DNA from 3 places in the Metabacillus sp. YM-086 genome. Region 1 is predicted to be linked to each of the others. Evidence: riboswitches for the same ligand, from Rfam matches in the RefSeq annotation. Region 1 holds a riboswitch; each other region holds the start of a gene.
What was found. A riboswitch is a leader RNA that binds a small molecule or an ion and turns the genes downstream of it on or off. The one in region 1 is predicted to bind cyclic di-GMP.

Region 1 (2,272 bases):
TCCTCACCATTATCTCCATGATCAGGATATCTACTAATCCCAATACTTGGTGTGACGATAATTTCATGTTCATCTATTCGAAATGGCTGCGTAAATTCATTTAATATCCTATGGGCTATCATTGAACATTGTTCTTCTAAACCTTCAGAAACAACGATGACAAACTCGTCTCCGCCTAGTCTATAAATTTGAGCAGAATCATCTAAAGCGTCGCTAAGTCGTTCTGCTGTTTTTATCAAAACGTGATCTCCGCGATAATGTCCAAGTGTATCATTTATTACTTTAAATCGATCAAGGTCTAATAATAAGACAGCCATGCTTTTATTAGTAGCATGATTCAATCTTTCACTTAAATCCTCTTGAAAGCTAGCTCGATTATTTAAACCAGTTAATGGATCATGATAGGCCAAAAATTTATACTCTTCCACAAGCTTTTTATTTTTAGTTAAAACCCTAAGTTGGCGAGCTATAATCAAGTTCATAACAATGACCAAACCTAAACTAAGAAGATTTAGTTTCCATTCATAACTATGTGTAACTAAAACAATCAGAACGATTACACTAAAGTATGGAAAAATTCTTTCTCTAGTATCGAATGGATTCATAATGTGCAATCTTGTTTCGGCACTATTATTCTTAGCGTAATAGCCTCCAATTCCTATCAAAAAGATTGACACCATCCATAGAAAATCCGACAAACCTCCAGGCTGATACGTTTCCATCGTCGCTTGATATGCGTAATAAGAATCAGCTATTACTTGCAAAAAGAACCCAATAATAAGATATAAAAAAACATTCTCTTCTTGTTTAACTTGTTGAATTAAATAGTAAAGAATCGTTATAACAAATAATATACTTAAACTTATAATAGGATAGGCAATATTTGTGATAATCATGATAAAAGATTCCGATTTTAAGATATTCGGTCTTATTAAATAATGTGCACTAACGGCTGTAGCTGATATCATAAAAACAACGATATTAAATATGTAGGAGCTAGTTGATGCAATAAGACTAATTTCTCTTACTTTATAAATCAAGGCCGATAAATAGAACATATAAGCTAAAAGCCAAATGAAATAAGAGTTATCAGGAAACAAGGTTGTACTTTCAAACAATTGGTGCTTAAACCATAAAGTATTTGATAGTATTGTCAGAATGACACCGATTCCTAATAAAAGCCAAAAGTATTTACTTTTCTTACTCATACTTTTATAAGCTTTTATGAGCCAAATCAAGCTAAGAATTCCAACAATGATTTGAACGAAAGTAAGTCCTAAAGATTCTAGTAAAGGATCATGTATAAAGATCTTCCAGGCGAAAAAAACGAAAGCGAATACAAAAAGTGTGGTTGTAGGTAATCGACCAATCTTTAGCATAGCAATCCCCCACTTAATCAAAAATAAAAGGTTATTCCCAAATGGAAATAACCCTAAATCGTTATTCCTTTGGTAACTCAGCCACCATAGGTCTCCCCCGTAGGTCTGTAGCTTTGCGTCATCATTTTTCAATGATTTTGCCTTTTCAGTGAATTTTTTTTAATTATTTCATTTATTTTATCATGTTTACCTTGTAAAAAATAGTCCTTTTTAACTATGAGAATCGTTTTGTGGAACGTTATGTCGAACATGCATGGAAATGGTTCCAATTTCATAAAGACAGGGCTTTCAAAAATGACTATACTTCTTTTACAACTATTATTTCGAGGTGAACACAGAGTGAAGGTATTTAGAAGCGCAATTGGTTTCATGTTTCTCCTATTTGTAGCGTTTTACCCTATTAATGCAAGTGCAGCAACGTTAAATGAAGCACAACTTGCTGTGAAGAAAGCAGAAAGCTATGGTGGATCATTAAAATGGCAAATGTCTGTGGAAAGAAACAATGGTATTAGAGACATAGATATGAAGCTTTATAATGATACGAAAACTTATTATCAAAAAGCAGTCACTATTGTTTCTTCCTTAAAGAAAAGCACAGCTAAAACTCAATTAGAAGCTAGATTAACTAGTAATGTGAAACAACAAATTGATAAAGCAGCCACTTATATTGATGCTTTAAAAGTTGGACGATCTGTAGAGGCAAAAAGATTAGAGCTTAAAAAACGCAATGATTCTCTTGTCATGAATCATGAGACAGTTATTCTTTATAACAATCTCTCTGCAGAAATCAAAAAGCTAGACCGAGTTGTTTCACGAGTGTATGGAAAGCCAAATCGTGATGCCTTTCGTGAAAAGTTTGTAAATCCAGCAAGATTAGAGCAAAACAGAATTAT
Region 2 (2,272 bases), on a different contig from region 1:
ATTATTACGAATGAAGCAGCTCAGTTAATTAAAGTAGCAGATAAAGAAGAAAACGCGGATGCAGCTGTATTGTTGAAAAAGTACTCAGATCAAATTGCTACTATAAGAGACACTTCAACTGGTGCAACAGCAGCAAAAGAACTAGCAAATCCACGTACAACAGCTGAAAATCCAACAGCTCCAAGTGTACGTAACAGCGAAACGGAATTAGGAAACTTAATTACAGATGGTATGTTAGCGAAAGCGAAACAATTTAAGCCAAATACAGTCATTGCTATGCAAAATAGTGGTGGAATTCGTGCCTCTATCGATACAGGTGAAATTACGTTAGGTGATGTGTTAACAGTGTTACCATTCGGAAATACACTAGCAACAATGAACCTAACTGGAGCGGAAATCTTAACTGCCCTTGAACACAGCGTAAGTCAAGCACCAAACGAAAGTGGTGGATTCTTACACATATCGGGTATGAAATTCACTTATGACAGCAGCAAGCCAGTAGGTGAGCGAATCGTATCAGTTGAAGTAGAAGAAACAGAAGGTAACTTTGTTCAACTTGACCCAGCAAAAGAATACTCTATCGCAACTAATGCCTTCACAGCAAAAGGTGGAGACGGCTATACAGTATTCGCTGATGCATACGCTGCAGGACGTGTAACAGACTTAGGTTTATCTGATTGGGAAAACTTAAGAGATTATGTGGCGAATCTTGTGACGGTTGAACCGGTGATTGAAGGTCGTATTGTGGATGTAGCGGAATAATGCAAAAGAAACAAGCCTGAGTTAAATAGGCTTGTTTCTTTTTTAGGTTTTGGTTAAAATTGGCATCTTAATAGTGATGAAGATCTAATGTTTTCATAGTAAAATAAGATTATAGTGGAAAAATAGAATAATAGAGACAAAGGCAAACCTGTTGAAAAGCAGGGACGCAAAGCCACAGGTCTAAAGCATGCATTGCAATGACGGCTGGGTTACCAATTTATAAGTAAAGTTGGCCCGTTTTTTGTGGTCAACTTTTTTATTTTTTTTAGAAAACACCATATTTCAGGAGGAAACAGCATGAAGAGTAAGTTAGTAGTAATTGGTCTTATATGTATATTGATGTTAAGTGCATGCTCTAACAAAAAAGAAGAAGTGATGAAAAAGGAAAGCGTTACAACCAATGAAGAAGCTGTAACATTACAACAAACAGGAACAGAAGAAGATGTAGAAGAAAACGAGGATACCCCAGAAGCTGCTTTATATACCGGCGACACGATCTTACCTGCTAAATTAAGCTATGAAAATGAAAACTGGTTACTATATACAAATGGAAATCATCTGTTTACAGAAAACAAACAAGATAGAAATAAGAAGTACTTTGTGGATGAAGTAACAGAAGAATATGACAAAATTTGGTCAGTCACAAGTGATGGAGATTGGGTTTATTACTTAAAGGGCTCTACCCTTTGGAAGGCGAAAAAAGATGGAAAAGAACGAGCAGAAATTGTTTTTAGTGATGAACAAGAACATAACATCACAAATTTTATTCTTTACCAAGATACGATCTACTTTATCAGTTTAGAATCTTTTCCTGGTAATGCAACAAAGGAGTTACTTTTTAGTATGAAAACAGACGGTAGTGATGTAAAGGTGCTATTTGACTCACCATCTGAGATTTTAATAGGTGATCTTAATATCGCAAACGAAACTCTTTATTTTACAACAAATTATATGAAGGACTCCTTCACAGTAGATGCTTTACATAAGCTTGACCTGAAAGAAGGACAGATGAGCAAAGTATTTGAAGCAAATGCACTTGGAGATATGCAAATTTATCGTAATGAGCTATATTTTATAGAAAATAATCGACTTTTCAAAAGCAATATCGACGGCACTAATAAGGTGCAAGCTATCTCTCCTGAATGCGTAAGTTTTGCCATATACAATGATCAAATTTTTATTAAGCAAGTAGAAGATCTAGGAATTGGAGCTGATGAGAGAAGTGTTGATGGAATGGACATTTCACCAGTTATCGCAGATATTTATAGTCCAACCTCAGAAGAGCTTCTTTCTTTTCAACTAGTAGATGGTGATTATGTTTTACATTCACAATCCGTTTTCTACACTGAGCCAAAAAAAGAGCAAGAAACGGCAACAGAAGGTGGAGATTACTATGAAAGTGAAGCGTTTTATCAAGAGATTTATAAGTTATATGACGAGTTACTAGAAACACATAGAGGAGAGATTTCAATCTCAACACTTGAAGATGAAGAGTCAAAAAGATTAACAG
Region 3 (2,272 bases), on a different contig from region 1:
CATCTTTCATTTCTTGCTCTAGCTCTGCTTTTACTTCCTCACGAATTTCTTCTTCTGTTTTTGCTGCTTCCTCATTTTGCGAGCATCCTGCCAATGCTCCTGCAATAAATAAGCTACCTAATACTAGTTTCATTTTCATATCAATTCCTCCATATTAGCTCACAAGTTTTTTCACTGTTTCTAATTCAGCTTCTTTTATGTTGTATCTTGGTTTGTAGTTCGTTAGGAATTCATGTAGGTCATATGATGAAGTAAAAACTGGTGTTTTCTTTGTTTCTACATATACCTCTACTTGAGGGTTTGAGAAGAATACACTTCCTTCTACCCAAACTTTAATACCATTTTTTGATAAATGCTTTGATAAGATATGAACCTGACGTCTTACCTGTTTTACTGGATTTCTCATTTCCTTTGAGTACTCTCCGCCTTTGCGCCCTACCTTATGTTGAGTCCATGATCTGTCTTCTTCATTACCTGCAATGGTTCCATTATGATTTTTCACTTCAACAACAAAAACTCCATTTTTCCCAATAATGACATGATCAAGCTCAGCCCTTCCTTCCTCAGTAGAAAGCTGAACAGAACTATAGACCTCATAGCCTTCCGGGAGATTGGCCAGGATTTCTGTTGTACGCTCTTCTCCACTTATTCCAGCACGCAATGTTGAATATTTCCTCCAAAAGTAGGCACCAATCCAACCCGGTACAATAGGTAATAGATGAAAAATACCATTAAAGTGAAAGCCTTGGAAAAATGCAATGAAGTAAGCTATTGGTGGAATCCAAAACAGGATACCTAGGGTTAAATATGTGTTTGCCTTCTTTGATAAAGCATTGCTGCCTTTATGTATCGTTGCCATCTCTTCACTTCTCCTTTTTAAAATAAAAAAGACTACTAGACATATTTCGGCCAGTAGTCGTAACAATACAGTTCGTGTATCGGTAGCCCGACGATCATCATTCTAATTTAATAGAATATTAGACTCGTGGCTTTGCGTCCTACCCTTTCGGAAAGTTTGCCAAAAATAAAGCTATTCAATTATCGTCATTGAACCATTACTATTTTCATAATGAAAGTTATTTTATAGTTATTTAGTCATGTTGATTATAAGGTCTTTTTTAGTGTTTTTCCAGATAAATATCATTTTTTCCAAAAAAAGTTTTTACTATTATTTGACTGATAGCTTCTGACGTAAGAGCTCCTTTTCACTTGAAAGACTACTTCTACACCTATTCCTATATTTTTTTCATCCCTTTTAAAAGCCTAAATGTTATTTCACTATAAAATAATAATGAGATGGCAATTGTTGCACCAACAAAACAAAAGTAAACATCCATATGAATTGCCACGTACCCTAGTTCCAGAAATGACGCCATGTTTATGACGCTTAATAGAAATAACATGAAAGAAAATACGTACATTCCCATCGCACTTACACGTTCCATTTTTCTACTATGCAATTAACTCACTCCAATTTGATGAATATTGTGGTATTTTTATTTCCATTACCTTTAGTCCTGCTAATCTTGATGACGTTACGAAGTTTGTATCATCTGAAGCTACAATGATAGAAGAATTGCCATGTTCCATTTCATACGCATAATGCTCGATAATGCGATCATCATTTTCTTTTTTTGTCAGCTTAATCGTGAGACCCTTTTTAAATTGAATGATCTGTTCCTCAGTCATCGTAATTTCTCTTGCATTCCCTATGCTAACCATATAATCGAACAAATCACTTGCTCTTGCAGCAGCTGCCCTAATATTTCGGTCTTCATTTTTCTTTAATCCGTTCCATTCATCTCAAACAATAGGGCTTATGACTACTTTGTATTTTTTGATGATGTCACATAAATCATTGTTTAATTTCATAAATACATTTGAATCGATCGCAATTTCATAGTCATTTTCTTTACATCTGTCTAACTCTTTCAAAATAATTGTGTTTAATATGAGAGAATTGGCCAGCCGTCTTTTAGGTTTTAATGTTTTTTCTAAGCCTTCTAATTCTTTATTGTGAATATACAAGTCCGTTGTGACTGCTTTTTTCTTCCATATGAATTCTTTCTTCATTTCTTGTAATTCCTTTTCTTTAACTTCATTTAATGCTATTAACTGATCTTTCTTCGTTACGACCTTTTCTACTTCTCTTCTGAAGTATTCTTCCTTACTTGCTAGTTTTGTTAGTGCTTGATTTCGAAGGTGAATGGATAAAAGTGCTGTAACAAGGAGACTGTAAAACACGAAATGAAATGATGGAATAATTTCTAAT

Region 2: another riboswitch for cyclic di-GMP. It lies ahead of ACEWK1_RS06500 (hypothetical protein); the one in region 1 lies ahead of ACEWK1_RS17820 (EAL domain-containing protein).
Region 3: another riboswitch for cyclic di-GMP. It lies ahead of ACEWK1_RS06790 (nuclease-related domain-containing protein); the one in region 1 lies ahead of ACEWK1_RS17820 (EAL domain-containing protein).

The regions. Positions count from the first base shown of each region.
Region 1 is NZ_JBLUOI010000045.1:30,269-32,540, reverse strand. It holds gene ACEWK1_RS17820 (EAL domain-containing protein) at 1-1,379, opposite strand, end outside; cyclic di-GMP riboswitch class I at 1,448-1,531, opposite strand; gene ACEWK1_RS17815 (hypothetical protein) at 1,719-2,272, shown strand, end outside.
Region 2 is NZ_JBLUOI010000010.1:17,448-19,719, reverse strand. It holds gene ACEWK1_RS06505 (5'-nucleotidase C-terminal domain-containing protein) at 1-762, shown strand, start outside; cyclic di-GMP riboswitch class I at 894-979, shown strand; gene ACEWK1_RS06500 (hypothetical protein) at 1,060-2,272, shown strand, end outside.
Region 3 is NZ_JBLUOI010000010.1:84,825-87,096, forward strand. It holds gene ACEWK1_RS06785 (hypothetical protein) at 1-139, opposite strand, end outside; gene ACEWK1_RS06790 (nuclease-related domain-containing protein) at 155-859, opposite strand; cyclic di-GMP riboswitch class I at 938-1,030, opposite strand; gene ACEWK1_RS06795 (hypothetical protein) at 1,236-1,460, opposite strand; partial or broken gene ACEWK1_RS06800 (PIN domain-containing protein) at 1,453-1,788, opposite strand; gene ACEWK1_RS06805 (hypothetical protein) at 1,804-2,272, opposite strand, start outside.